DNA from 3 places in the Undibacterium sp. TC4M20W genome. Region 1 is predicted to be linked to each of the others. Evidence: predicted binding sites of a transcription regulator. Region 1 holds the regulator's gene; each other region holds the start of a gene.
The links. The regulator HrcA, encoded in region 1, represses chaperone genes, less so after heat shock. The targets are predictions, from matches to a motif close to TTAGCACTCNNNNNNNNNGAGTGCTAA.
Positions count from the first base shown of each region.

Region 2: a site for HrcA is predicted at 3,026-3,052, ahead of rpoH (RNA polymerase sigma factor RpoH). Genes of this name have one in related genera too.
Region 3: a site for HrcA is predicted at 3,014-3,040, ahead of groES (co-chaperone GroES). Genes of this name have one in related genera too.

Region 1 is NZ_JBMPPI010000002.1:210,173-215,249, reverse strand. It holds gene ACO0LL_RS03500 (NAD kinase) at 1-812, opposite strand, end outside; gene ACO0LL_RS03495 (HAD family hydrolase) at 888-1,574, shown strand; gene hrcA (heat-inducible transcriptional repressor HrcA) at 1,619-2,650, shown strand; gene ACO0LL_RS03485 (response regulator) at 2,730-3,113, shown strand; gene fur (ferric iron uptake transcriptional regulator) at 3,218-3,646, opposite strand; gene ACO0LL_RS03475 (outer membrane protein assembly factor BamE) at 3,758-4,288, shown strand; gene dapB (4-hydroxy-tetrahydrodipicolinate reductase) at 4,311-5,077, shown strand, end outside.
Region 2 is NZ_JBMPPI010000004.1:251,424-256,500, reverse strand. It holds gene ftsY (signal recognition particle-docking protein FtsY) at 1-1,068, shown strand, start outside; gene ACO0LL_RS07485 (cell division ATP-binding protein FtsE) at 1,096-1,770, shown strand; gene ACO0LL_RS07480 (cell division protein FtsX) at 1,802-2,716, shown strand; gene rpoH (RNA polymerase sigma factor RpoH) at 3,117-4,013, shown strand; gene ACO0LL_RS07470 (SCO family protein) at 4,189-4,770, opposite strand; gene cyoE (heme o synthase) at 4,767-5,077, opposite strand, start outside.
Region 3 is NZ_JBMPPI010000023.1:77,020-82,096, forward strand. It holds gene ACO0LL_RS22560 (phosphocholine-specific phospholipase C) at 1-1,571, shown strand, start outside; gene ACO0LL_RS22565 (FkbM family methyltransferase) at 1,633-2,658, opposite strand; gene groES (co-chaperone GroES) at 3,104-3,394, shown strand; gene groL (chaperonin GroEL) at 3,436-5,077, shown strand, end outside.

The DNA.
Region 1 (5,077 bases):
GGATGCAGGAAGGTTACCGTATGGGCAGAACGGTTCACGATAATCCTGTCCTGATGCTGCAGGCTGGCAAAATTTTGCATATCAAAATTCAAGCTGATATCGCGTCCGGCCACGATGGTGATGACGATTTCGCTACTGTCTGGCAAGACGATGGGCCGGTTCGACAAGGCATGCGGCGCAATTGGCACCATCGCAATGCCTGACAGGCTGGGGTGCAGCAGCGGGCCGCCAGCAGAAAGGGCATAGGCAGTGGAGCCTGTCGGCGTCGAAACGATGAGACCATCTGAGCGCTGGTTATACATGAAGTGTCCATCTACCTCGACACGTAATTCCACCATCCCTGAGCCTGCACCACGTGAGACCACGATGTCATTGAAAGCCACACCACTGAAAATCTGGTTGCCATCGCGGGTCACGATGGCCTGCAACAAGCTGCGGCGCTCGGACACATATTTGCCATCCAGCATTTCTGTTATGACAGGGATCATGCGGTCAAGTGCAATATCGGTAATGAAACCCAGTCTGCCCTGGTTGATACCAATCAGAGGAATATTGTAGGGTGCCAGTTGCCGTGCTATGCCCAGCATGGTGCCATCGCCGCCAACGACGATGGCGACATCGGCCAGCTTGCCTATCTCAGGCACGGGCATGCTGCTGAATTCGCTCAACTGCAGATATTGCGCGGTTTCTGCCTCGATGACGACGCGGTGTCCGGCGCTCGCGAGAAAATTGGCCAGTTCCTTAATCGAGTCAGCAATGCCTGTCGCATTCGATTTTCCAACAAGTGCAATGGTTTTGGCCTGTACTGTCATAAACAAAGGTAGGGTGACATGATGCCTGAGATTAGAACATAATTAGGGCATCTATGAATGGAATGAGTGCTCTTTATGGCAATTAAAGCAGTTTTGCTGGACCTCGATGATACTTTGTGGCCGGTTGCGCCAGTTATTCGTCATGCTGAATCCGTTTTGCAGCAATGGTTGCATGAACACGCACCTCTTGTGGCGCAAAATTACAATGTGGAAAAATTGCGTGAGCGCAGGAATTTGCTGGTAGCGAGCGACCAGCGTTTTCAATACGATTTATGGGCTCTGCGTCATACCTTGTTGAAACAGGTTTTTGATGAGCATGGCGTGGAAGCCGAAAAAGCCGACCAGGCCATGGCCGTTTTTGCCGATGCCCGTAACAAAGTCGATTTGTACAGCGATGTCAAACCCGCCTTGCAGGCTTTGCAAGAAAAACTGTTGCTAGGCACAGTCTCGAATGGTTTTGCCGATTTGCAGGCGATAGGCCTGGCGCATCACTTCAAGGTGTCTATCGCTGCCTATCGTTTTGGCTGTGCCAAGCCCGACCCTAGGATATTCCTGGCCGCTTGCCAGGAGCTGGGCCTGGAACCTGCAGAAGTATTATATGTTGGCGATGATTTATTGCTCGATGTGCAAGGTGCGCAACAGGCGGGATTAAAAGGCGGCTGGATGAACCGCCAGGGTTTAAAAATTGAAGATGAGCGCCATCTGCATATCAAGCCGGATGCGGAATTTGCCAATCTGCATGACCTGACTCTATGGCTATGAATTTTTCTATGTTCATGTCAGTCATGAACGCATAAAATGAAACCATGCAACTAGATATCCGCGCACAAACTTTATTAAAAGCCCTGGTCGAGCGTTATATCGCCGACGGCCAGCCTGTGGGTTCCCGTGCCTTGTCCAAAATATCTGGCCTGGAATTATCCCCGGCGACGATACGCAACGTCATGGCCGACCTGGAAGAAATGGGCTTCGTAGCAAGCCCGCATACTTCTGCGGGCCGTATCCCCACGCCCAGGGGCTATCGCGTTTTCGTTGATACCTTGCTTACTGTGCAAGATGTGAATGGCGCAGCCATGGATTCGCGCCTGCAGTCCAGCCTGCAATCAAATATGAATGCACAGTCGCCGCAAAAACTGATTGCGAACGCGGCGCAGATATTATCGTCCTTGTCACAATTTGCCGGTGTCGTCATGACGCCGCGTACTGAGTCGATTTTCCAGCAGGTAGAATTCTTGCGCCTGTCAGAAAAACGTATCTTGCTGGTAGTGGTGGCACCTGGTGGCGAAGTGCATAACCGTCTGTTGTTGACCGATGTTGATTACACGCCAACGCAGTTGGTGCAGGCCGCCAATTACCTGAACCAGAACTTTGGTGGCTTGAGCTTTACCGACGCACGCACCCGTATCAACAGTGAGTTGCGGGAATTGCAAAATGATATGACCAGGCTCATGCAGGCGGCGGTAGAGGCGGGCAGCAATGCCATGGATGAGGATAATGACGAGGTCGTTATCTCTGGTGAGCGTAATTTGCTGAATGTGCAAGACCTGTCGTCAAATATGAGTTCCCTGCGCAAGCTGTTTGATATGTTCGAGCAAAAAAACAGCCTCATGCAATTACTTGATGTATCCAGCAAGGCAACTGGTGTGCAGATATTTATCGGCGGCGAATCACAACTGGTACCCATGGAAGAAATGAGTATTGTCACAGCGCCCTATGGGGTGAACGGCAAGATAGTGGGTACCCTGGGTGTCATAGGACCTACCCGCATGGCCTATGAAAGAGTTATCCCCATCGTAGACATCACTTCAAAATTATTATCTAATGCACTTAGTCAGTAATAAAGCATTAAGATACAGTGTGAAATAGCGAAGCAAATAAGCAAAAACAAGCAAACATTGATGCGCATACAGGGTTGCTATGGAAAAGAAAAACGCTAAGATTTTATTGATTGATGATAATGATGTCACCCGCGAGGTGCTCAGGGTCATATTGCGCAGCGAGGGTTATAACGTCGTTGGCGAAGCTACCGATGGTGGCACTGGCCTGGAAATGGCAGTGAAACTCAAACCTGACCTGATCTTGCTCGATATTGTCATGCCCAAGATCAGTGGTACTGAAATCCTGCCCCGCATCCGCGAATTGTTGCCAGACTCAAGGGTTTTGATGGTAACAGCCAATAAAGACCAGGATACGATTACGGAAGTAGTCAAGAATGGCATCCACGGCTATATCCTCAAGCCATTCAATGCGCAAAAGATCATAGGAACTGTCGAGGCTGTCGTAGCCAAGATCAATAAATAGGCTGGAATTAAGCTGGAAAGCGCACACCGGGTTGCTATGGCCGGGTGCGCTTGTCAGGCTAAAGTTGGGGGATTTCTCTTTACTTTAAGCTTTGCGCTTACGATTCAAGCCTTGTGTTCGCAATTAGGCTTGGTGCAATTGCCATAAATTGCCAGTGCATGTTCAGCAATCTTGAAGCCGCGTTCCAGGGCGACTGTTTGCTGGCGTTGTTCGATTTCTTCGTCAAAAAATTCTTCCACACGGCCACAGTCCAGGCAGACCAGATGGTCATGGTGTGAACCCTCGTTCAATTCAAAAATGGCTTTGCCAGTCTCAAAATGATTCCGGTTTAACAGTCCGGCCTGTTCAAACTGGGTCAGGACGCGGTACACAGTTGCCAGACCGACATCCATATTTTCATTGAGCAGGATCTTATATACATCTTCTGCTGTCAGATGACGAACCTTGCTGCTCTGGAAGATTTCCAGGATTTTCAGGCGGGGCAGAGTGGCTTTCAGACCGCTGGCTTTGAGGTTTGGGGAGCTGTTTGTCATGTTTTCGATCAAAAAATTGCTATCTGCTTTATGATATCGGGTTTTAGGGCTTGTTGCTCAATTAAGAGGTTATCTATGCAACTGTTGTTTTCAGGTTTAACGCGGAATAAGATGAGCCGTGTAGCGGGTCTGGTAGTGCTGGCTTCTTTGACAGCATGTTCAACACCTATTCCCCTGCTGTCATCGGCTGACAGAACTTCAGTATATGCAACATCAGGCACACCTAGTGATGCAAATGGCGCGCAAGTGGTTGAGCCGACCGGTTTTGGCAAGGTACTGGCCTTTATTTCGCCTTACCGCGTTCCCATACAGCAAGGTAACTTCGTTTCCCAGGAAATGGTGGCACAGTTAAAAGAAGGTATGACACGTGAGCAGGTGCGTTTTATCCTTGGTACAGCCTTGCTGACCGATATGTTCCATGAAGACCGCTGGGATTATCCTTTCCGCCTGACCAAGCCAAATGGTGAACGTATCACCAGCCGCGTGTCGGTGTTTTTCAAAGATGGTACGGTAGCAAAGTTTGAAGGCGGTAACTTGCCGACTGAAAAAGAATATCTGGCACGTATTACAGAATCCGCTTTGGGCCTGAACCGCGTGCAATCGGTGATAGAGACCGATGCGCCGAAGAAAAAAGAGAAATAAGCTAAGAGAGAAGTAGATATTTATGACTGCACTCAAAATTGCCGTGGCCGGGGCTTCTGGCCGTATGGGGAAAATGCTGGTCGAAGCGATCAGCAATGCCGATGACATGGTCCTGGTTGGTGCGCTGGATGTGCCAGCCTCACCAGCCCTCGGTACCGATGCCGCAGCCAGTCTGGGCAAGCCTTGCGGCGTGAATATTACTGCTGACCTGGCAACTGGCCTGGCCAATGCCGACTACCTGATCGATTTCACCCGCCCTGAGGGCACCCTTAAGCATCTCGAATATTGTGCAGCTCATGGCATCAAGATGATTATCGGCACCACGGGCTTTGATGAAGCAGGCAAGGCAGCGATTGCCGTCGCAGGAGAAAAAACCGCGATCATGTTTGCGCCGAACATGAGTGTAGGCGTAAACGTCACCATGAAGTTGCTGGAAATGGCAGCCAAAAGCTTTGCCGAAGGTTATGACATTGAGATCGTCGAAGCCCATCACCGCTTCAAGGTCGATGCTCCTTCAGGCACAGCCCTGAAAATGGGTGAAGTCATCGCCGATGCACTGGGCCGTGACCTCAATGAAGTGGGCGTGTTTGCCCGTGAAGGTGTGACAGGTGAGCGCGATCCATCTTCCATCGGTTTTGCAACTATCCGTGGCGGCGACATCGTTGGTGATCATACGGTCTTGTTCGCCGGCATAGGTGAACGCGTAGAAATCAGCCACAAGTCTTCCAGCCGTGTGACTTATGCCCATGGCAGCCTGCGTGCTGCACGTTTCTTGCAAGGCAAATCTAC
Region 2 (5,077 bases), on a different contig from region 1:
GCACCGGCTGTTGTGGCTGAGCCGGCACCCGTTATTACGGCGCCAGCCAGTCCTGCACCTGTTGTTGCTACACCTGCCATTGCCACCACTGTTACCGCTCCTGCGCCCGTGGCTGAAGTCAAGCCAGCATTGGCAGAGCTTGCTCCCGCTGAAGCTCCTGAACCTGAGCAAAAACGCTCATGGCTAAGCCGCCTGAAAGCCGGTCTGGCCAAAACTTCCTCGAATCTTACCACCCTCTTCATCGGTGCCCGCATTGATGATGATTTGTATGAAGAACTCGAAGCTGCCCTGCTGACCTCGGATGCCGGTGTCGAAGCTACCCAGTTCCTGCTGGATGGCTTGAAGAAAAAGGTCAAGGAAGAAAAGCTGACCGATGCCGAACAAGTCAAAGCCGCCCTCAAAGTCTTGTTGCTGGAAATGCTAACGCCTTTGCAAAAGCCTCTGGAACTGGGCCGTTATCAACCCCTGGTCATGATGATCACTGGCGTCAATGGTGCGGGCAAAACCACGACCATAGGCAAGCTGGCCAAGCATATGCAAACCCATCAGCAATCGGTTTTGCTGGCTGCGGGCGACACCTTCCGCGCAGCAGCACGTGAACAACTGACGATCTGGGGCGAGCGCAATAATGTCACGGTGATCTCGCAAGAATCCGGCGATCCGGCGGCAGTCGCGTTTGATGCAGTAGCATCTGCCCGTGCTCGTGGCACTGATGTAGTCATGGTAGATACGGCTGGCCGCCTGCCTACCCAGTTGCATCTGATGGAAGAATTGAAGAAGATCAAACGTGTTATCGCCAAAGGCATGGATGGCGCGCCGCAAGAAGTCTTGCTCATCATCGACGGCAATACTGGCCAGAATGCACTGGCCCAGGTCAAGGCCTTTGACGATGCCCTGCAACTGACTGGCCTGGTCATCACCAAGCTCGATGGTACTGCCAAAGGTGGCGTGCTGGCAGCAATCGCCAAGAACCGCCCTGTGCCTGTGTATTTCATCGGTATAGGCGAGCAGATTGAAGATTTGCAACCATTTAACGCCCAGGAATTTGTTGACGCCCTGCTCAGTTAATTGCACAAAAAAAGGCCAAACGCGATCATGATTGAATTTGAACACGTCAGCAAACAGTATTCGCAAGATGTTTATGCACTCAAGGATGTTTCATTATCAATTGCTGCCGGTGAATTGATTTTCCTGACTGGCCCGTCTGGTGCCGGTAAATCTACCTTGCTGAAGATGATTGCAGGGATAGAAAAACCGACGGCAGGCCATGTCAAGGTCAATGGCCAGGACATAGGCAAACTCAAAACCAGCAGCCTGCCTTATCTGCGCCGCAAGCTGGGCCTGATTTTGCAAGACCAGAAATTACTGACTGACCGCCATGTACTGGCGAATGTCATGCTGCCCATCATCGTCACCGGCGCTTCACACGCTGAAGCTGAGACCCGTGCCCGCATAGCGCTGGAAAAAGTTGGCCTGCCAGACAAGGCTTATTCCCTGCCGCTGGCACTGTCTGGTGGTGAGCAGCAGCGGGTGGCGATAGCCCGTGCCATCGTCAACCGGCCACAGATTATTCTGGCGGATGAACCTACCGCCTTTCTGGACCGTGACAATGCCAACAAGGTGCTGGGAGCACTGAAGGCTTTCCAGAGCGCCGGTGTGACCTGCATTATCTCCAGCCATGATGAACAATTTCTCGATCAGGCCAGCCGCGTGATTTACCTGAGCCAGGGCCAGGTAGTCAGTACCTGGAAATCCTCGCTGGCCGCCTGATCCTGCAGTACAGAATAACAAGGAAGAATTCATGACCAACTGGTTTCGTCAACACTTGTTCGCCATCAAGAGCGCGTTCGGCCATTTGCGTGGCAGCCCGGGTAATTTCTTGTTCAATGTGCTGGTCGTGGCGATCGCGCTGGCCTTGCCCATCGCTGGCCTGACCTTACTGGAAAATATACGTCCCATTTCTTCGCAATTATCAATAGAACCTGAAATCAGCATTTTCGTCAGCCCGGACACCCCAAGGGCAACTGCCACAGCCTTGTCGATACCGCTGAAAAAATTGCTGAAAGAGAAAAACATCACGGCCAACCTGAACTTCGTCCCCAAGGACAAGGCCCTGGCCAGCCTTGAGCAATCATCCAATCTGGCAGAAGTCTTATCTACCCTCGGCGGCAATCCTCTGCCTGACGCCTATGTCTTGTCCATGTCGAATAGTGATGCTGGCAAGATAGAGGCGCTGGTCGAAGAAATAAAGCAAATGCAGGATGTCGATGTCGTGCAACTCGATTCTGCCTGGGTCAAGCGCCTGGCAGCACTGGTGCAAATCATGCAGCTAGGTTTGTTGTTCCTGGCTGCCACTCTGGGTGTGGTGGTGATCGTGGTGGTATTTAATGCCACCCGTCTGCAGGTGATTTCGCACAGGGCAGAAATTGCCGTATCGCGCCTGCTGGGGGCGACCAATAGTTTCATCCACAAGCCTTATTACTATACCGGCGCCTTGCTGGGCTTGCTTGCAGGCGGCCTCGCACTGGGCCTGATCGCGGCGTCCCTGCAACCCTTGAACAAGGCAATTGCAGAATTTGCTAAATTATATGCATCGGAATTTCACCTTGCTCCGTTGGGTATCGTACAGAGCGCCATACTACTGGCTGTTAGCATGTTGCTTGGGCTGGTTGGTGTTTTTCTGTCGGTAAGAAGGCAATTGGCGCGCGCAAGCTGAGTTCTTCGCGCTATTTGCTCAATTTTGCTCAATAAGCGCACAATAAATCTGTTCTTGCTTCGTCTTCATAGTGCTGACTGCTTGCTGGTACTCGATGATCATTGGTAATCGCTAGTATCTCTAATAGTCGCTAGTGATCGTGCACCATTGCAGCAGTCTGCGCATCGTGATTTTTGCAAAAGGCTTTTACAATTTGCAGCGAATTGATTGCAACTTTCCACCCGGGCATCTATCTAAGCACTATACATGTTGCAAATGAATGCTTGTTTTTCAATAGATTTATTTGATGAACTTCATAGAATCTGAGTATTAGCACTCTTCTCAAGAGAGTGCTAATATAGGAACTTGAAAGTGCCAAAAGGAGTAATTGATACTCTTAAGGCAGCAATAAGGAGGAAAAATGGCAACTACATCTACACAATTGATCCCTGCAACAGACAGCACAGCGCTGGCTCTAGGTTTTAGTGGCACGCTGGGTAATATTGATGCCTATATTTCTGCAGTCAATCGTCTGCCTATGCTCACGCATCAGGAAGAGATAGACTTTGCGAACAAATTACGTAATGACAATGATCTGGCTGCTGCGCAGCAACTGGTTATGTCACATTTGCGCCTGGTCGTCTCCATCGCCCGCGGTTACCTCGGCTATGGCTTGCCCCATGCTGACCTGATCCAGGAAGGCAATATCGGCCTGATGAAAGCCGTTAAACGCTTTGACCCTGACCAGGGCGTACGTCTGGTGTCCTATGCCATGCACTGGATCAAGGCTGAAATGCATGAGTACATTTTGAAAAACTGGCGCCTGGTCAAAGTAGCAACGACCAAAGCCCAGCGCAAACTGTTCTTTAACCTGCGCAGCCATAAAGAAGGCCTGGACGCGATGACACCAAAGCAAATTGATGCCCTGGCATCAACGCTGGATGTCAAACGCGAAGAAGTCATCGAAATGGAAATGCGTTTGTCCGGCCATGATATTGCTCTGGATGCACCGACGGATGATGACGATGAAAAATTCGCTCCTATCGCTTATCTGAAGACTGAATCCGACGAGCCTACCCGTGTTCTGGAAACGCGCCAGTATGACCGTCTGCAAAGCGAAGGCCTGGAATCTGCATTGTCCAAGCTGGATGCACGCTCACGCCATATCATAGAATCACGCTGGTTGAAAAATGATGATGGTACAGGCTCTACCCTGCACGAACTGGCCGATGAATACGGCGTGTCTGCCGAACGCATACGTCAGATCGAAAGCGCAGCGCTGAAAAAAATGAAGGGCAGCCTCAGCAGTTTTGCATAATCAAAATAGGCTGTAACAAAAGAAAAAGGCACTCGCGAGAGTGCCTTTTGTTTTGTCCAGCGGCTTTGTGGTCATTTTTGTGATCAAGCGCGGGACTATTCGTGGTCGGTTTCGTGGCCAATTTCGCCGCTCATTTCGTGGCCTGAATGACGTCTGCTTGGTATTGTCTGCCGCTTTACTTCAACAGGATTTTCAAATCATGAGCGACAGGCTCTGCTCCCTGTCCATGGCGCAAGAATAAACGGATGCGCCCCTGAGGATCAAATACATAACTGCCTGCCGTATGGTCCATGGTATAGCTGCCGGGTGTTTTGCCTTCTACCTTTTGATAAAACACTTTGAATTCTTTGGCAACTTTGGCCGTTGCGGCAGCATCGCCATACAAACCCAGGAAGCGCTTATCAAAATTGGGCACATAGTTGGCCAGCAAAGCCTGGGTATCGCGTTCAGGGTCCAGGGTCACAAACAAGACTTGCACCTTGTCGGCATCCGGGCCCAGTAATTTCATGACACTCGCCATTTCTGCCATGGTGGTCGGGCAGACATCCGGGCATTGGGTATAGCCAAAGAAGATGACTACCGCCTTGCCCTTGAAATCTGCCAGGGTGCGCGGCTTGCCATTGTGATCTGTCAGGGCAAAGTCTTTGGCGTAATCAAGGCCGGTCAGATCGGTGTTATTGAATTTTTCCTGGGCCGGGGCGCAAGCAAGCAGGCTCAGAGCCATCAGCATGCTGGCCAGGTGCTTCAGAATTTTCATAGCTTGATATAGTGATCAATCAACAAGGCTGCAAACAGCAGGGACAGGTAGATAATGGAATAGGCAAAAGTCTTGCGTGCCAGTACATCATCATAGTGCTTGTAAATGCGCCATGCATACCACAGGAAGATCAGGCCCAGAATAATCGCGCTGACCAGATAAATCAGGCCGCTCATGTGCACCGCATAGGGCAGCATGGTGGTGGCAAACAGCGCTATCGTATACAGCCAGATGTGGAAGCGGGTAAATTCCAGGCCATGGGTAATCGGCAACATCGGCAGGCCGGAACGCGCGTAATCATCGCGCC
Region 3 (5,077 bases), on a different contig from region 1:
GCGTGGGTGGTAGCAAAGGCGATGGTCTGGTCAGCGCCTTTGCCGATGATGTACGCAACCGCCGCTTGCCCCAGGTGTCATGGATATGTGCGCCCAATGACTATACCGAGCATGCACCCAACTCTCCAAATGCCGGTGAAAATCTGACGGCAAGACTATTGGCTGCCCTGGTGGCAGAACCCGAAGTCTGGGCCAAAACTGTTTTCTTGCTGATGTATGATGAAAACGATGGTTTCTTTGACCATGTCCCGCCAGATATTCCTCCGGTAACGACTGCCATGGGACGATCAACCCTGGCAGATAACGGCTATTATGAAAAGTCCGGCAATGAACCAGTAGGCCTGGGGCCGCGCGTACCCATGCTGGTGATTTCGCCATGGAGCAAAGGCGGCAAAGTCTGCTCTCAGTTATTTGATCACACCTCAAAGTTACGCTTTCTTGAAGAGTGGCTGGTCAATGGTCTGGGTAAAAACCGGGCTGCAGTCAGTTGTAACCAGATATCGCCATGGCGGCGCACTGTCTGCGGTGACCTGACGTCGGCATTTGACTTCAAGTCGCCTGACCAGAACTGGCCTGCCACCGTCCCTAAAACTGCCGCCTATGTGCCGGTTAATGGCAAGCCTTATCCGGTACCTCCAGTCAACCAGATCCAGCCGCAGCAAGAGTCTTATCAGGCGCTGCAGGGCCCACGCCCAGCCTGTCGCCTGTCGTATGAGCTGGCAGTACAAACCCGCCAGAATGCCAGCAAACAGCTTGAAGTCAGCTTCACCAACACTGGTACTACGGGCGCCGCCTTCATCGTGTACTCCAGAGCCCGCACAGATGGTCCATGGTATTACACAGTCGAAGCTGGCAAGCAGATACAGAAAGAAGTCTGGAACTGGAGCGGTGACAGTTATCACCTCGCAGTCTATGGGCCCAATGGCTTCATGCGCGAATGCCGGGGCAGCAGCACCGCCACAAACAGGCCTGAAGTGCAGACTATGCATGACACTGTCAACGGCAAGCTCGTGCTGACCCTGTCCAATACAGACAGTAGCCAGACTTGCACGCTGATCATCAGCGACAATGCCTATGGCAGCTTGTCAAGCATGCACACCCTGGTAGCCGGACAAAGTTTGCGGCTCGACTATAGCCTGAGCAACAGTTTTGGCTGGTATGACTTCAGTGTGAGTAGCAGCAACGACGCTCAATTCCTGCACAGGCTGGCTGGCCATATCGAAGCAACGGCAAATAATAATTTTAACAGCCGTTGCGACCCCCGCATAGGCGGGAAACGCAGCACAGCCCGCCTCAGCAGCAGCACACCACAGATAGCAAGAGGCAGCAACATCACGGTCACCTACGAGGTACCACAGGCACAGCTCAGCACAAAAAACTGGATAGGTGTATACGCCGCCGGTGTGGTACCAGGCACGGCCAATTCATTGGCCTGGCAATATGCCAGCAGCATGCAGGGCAATCTCACGCTCAATACAGCTAACCTGACCACCGGCAACTACATGCTTTGGTATTTATATAATGATGCTTATACAGCCCTGACCGCACCGCTGGCATTAACGATAGTGTAATGCCGGGGATGCCTGTCATTGAAATGTTGAGAATGGCAGGGATGGGATGCCTGCTTGCAAACTATCTTGGGGTTGCAAAAATATCGATGTGATCCACACCTGAGCTGACGAATGCATCCATGACTTTGTCGTGATCAGCACCGCAATGCTGGAGTGAACCATCCAAAGCAATCACGCTGATGTCATAAGCCAGAGTATCAAGGAACTTCAGATATTCGCGCCCATCGACACCACTGATAGCCGGCATTGCAGTAGGTGAAAACTCACTGATGATCAAAGGTTTGCAACGCTCCAGCAGATTACGCGCACCGAATAAAGCATTGTATTCGGCGCCTTCAATATCAATCTTGATGAAATCGACACCACCATCAAGACCTCTGTAGTCGTCCAGCTTCATGGCGGCGACAGTCCGGCTAGCCCGCAACAATGTCATGTCATCACTCAAGGTCGAAGTAGTGCCGTTGCTGTATGAAGTATTCAACGATAACAAGCCACAAGATCTGCCTGCAGCAAATTGCAACACAGAAATTTGCGCGTATGAATTCAATTTCTTGCTTGCCTCCAGTAATTTGCAATTCTCGGCATTGGGCTCGACTGCAAACACTTTGCCAGAATCACCAACAAGACTTGCCGCCAATAAAGAAAAGTATCCAATATTTGCGCCTATATCAAGAACCCGCATTCCAGGCTTGACGTATTGCTTAAAAATGCTTGTTACATGCGGCTCGTACGAAGCGTTTGCCATATGTACACCAACGGCATGATCGTCCAGGTCCACATAAATCCTGAATCCTTCGATCTGTCGTTCAGCAATATTTTGGGCCTGTGAAACCAATAAATTCCTGTTCTGAAACTCCACGGACTGAACATATGACTTGACAACTTTATCTAGATCCACGCCACTCATGCCGGAATGTCCCCGGCATTCTTCGGGATTTGGATTTCTCCCCAGAATCAGGCGAAAGCAATAATAAATATCGGCAAGTGAAGCGACTTTGGGAAAATGGTTGTCCTGATAATAATTTTCCAATACCAGCACATCCTGCGTCAAAGTCTTTTGACCAAATAATTTTTTTAAAAAATTCATTGAAATACTTCTCAAAATCGAGCCTGCGCTCAATCTAATCATCAGGCAAAACCCGAATCAGGTTAATTAAACAATAATGCAAAGATGGAGCAATACATTATTAAAAATGAAATTACTTAACAGAACGACATAATCCATTCTTTAGATAACAGACAACTTACTCGACATTCCACAAAGTGCCGACTAAACAACTGAGATTCTTCTAAACAACTGAAATTCTTCTAAACAGAGTGAAGACATCCCGCTAATTGTTTGATTTTAAATATGTTTTTTAGTTCAATTTATCAAACTGCAACATTATTATTTTTTCAGGCCAAACTTTAGCCCTTGAAAAGCCATCCCCCCGCCCATATACTTAGCACTCGTTGAGAGAGAGTGCTAACGAGTCCCTCTCCAGCTAATTGAATTCCAATAGTAATTACTCGCAAAATTTAAAGGAGCTTGTATGAACCTTCGTCCCCTGCACGATCGCCTGATCGTGAAACGCCTGGATCAAGAAACAAAGACTGCATCCGGTATCGTTCTGCCTGACGCTGCTGCTGAAAAGCCAGATCAAGGTGAAGTACTGGCAGTTGGTCCTGGCAAATTGCTGGACAACGGTACAGTTCGCGCCCTGGACGTTAAAGTTGGCGACCGCGTTTTGTTCGGTAAATATTCTGGTCAGGCTGTCAAAGTTGACGGCAACGAAGTTCTGGTGATGCGTGAAGAAGATATCTTCGCGGTCGTACAGAAGTAATCGACATCCACGATATCAATTAAAGAATTCGGAGAATTAATATGGCAGCTAAACAAGTAATTTTTGGCGATGACGCACGTGCGAAGATCGTCAATGGCGTCAACATCCTGGCGAACGCAGTTAAAGTAACTCTGGGCCCTAAAGGCCGTAACGTCGTTCTGGAACGCTCTTTTGGCGCGCCTACAGTCACCAAAGACGGTGTTTCTGTAGCTAAAGAAATCGAACTGAAAGACAAGCTGGAAAACATGGGTGCACAACTGGTGAAAGAAGTGGCTTCCCGCACTTCTGACAACGCTGGTGACGGTACAACCACAGCGACAGTTCTGGCACAGGCCATCGTTCGCGAAGGTTTCAAATATGTAGCAGCTGGCTTCAACCCAACTGACTTGAAACGCGGTATCGACAAAGCGGTGACAGCCATCGTTGCTGAAATCAAAACTCTGTCCAAGCCTACAACAACCAACAAAGAAATCGCTCAAGTTGGTTCCATCTCTGCTAACTCCGATGCCAACATCGGCGATATCATTGCAAAAGCAATGGACAAAGTCGGCAAAGAAGGCGTGATCACTGTTGAAGACGGCAAATCCCTGGATAACGAACTCGACATCGTTGAAGGTATGCAGTTTGACCGTGGCTACCTGTCACCATACTTCATCAACAATCCAGAAAAACAATCCGTTATCCTGGAAAACCCGTTCATCCTGTTGTTCGACAAAAAAATCTCGAACATCCGTGATCTGCTGCCAGTATTGGAACAAGTTGCAAAATCCGGCCGCCCACTGTTGATCATCGCTGAAGATGTTGATGGCGAAGCGCTGGCAACTCTGGTTGTGAACAACATCCGTGGCATCCTGAAAACTGCAGCTGTTAAAGCTCCAGGCTTCGGTGACCGTCGCAAAGCCATGCTGGAAGACATCGCTATCCTGACCGGTGGTCAAGTGATTGCTGAAGAAGTTGGCCTGACACTGGAAAAAGCAACTCTGGCTGATCTGGGTCAAGCCAAACGCATCGAAATCGGTAAAGAAAACACGACAGTAATCGATGGCGCTGGCCAGGCTGTCGGTATCGAAGCACGCGTTAAACAAATCCGCGCGCAAATCGAAGAAGCAACTTCTGACTACGACCGTGAAAAACTGCAAGAACGCGTTGCCAAACTGGCAGGCGGCGTTGCTGTGATCAAGGTTGGTGCTGCAACTGAAGTTGAAATGAAAGAGAAAAAAGCACGCGTTGAAGATGCTCTGCATGCAACTCGCGCTGCCGTAGAAGAAGGCGTTGTTCCTGGCGGTGGCGTTGCCCTGCTGCGCGCACGTCAAGCTGCTGGCGACATCAAAGGCGACAATCCAGATCAAGAAGCAGGTATCAAACTGGTTCTGAAAGCAATCGAAGCACCTCTGCGTGAAATCGTTGCTAACGCCGGTGGCGAACCTAGCGTTGTTGTGAACGCCATCATCAATGGCAAAGGCAACTACGGTTTCAATGCTGCCAATGACACATACGGCGACATGATAGAAATGGGTATCCTGGATCCAGCTAAAGTAACTCGCTCTGCATTGCAAAATGCAGCGTCTGTTGCTGGCCTGATCCTGACTACTGACGCTCTGGTTGCTGAATTGTCTGAAGACAAAGCAGGCGGCATGGGTGGTGGTGATATGGGTGGCATGGGCGGTATGGGTGGTATGGGCG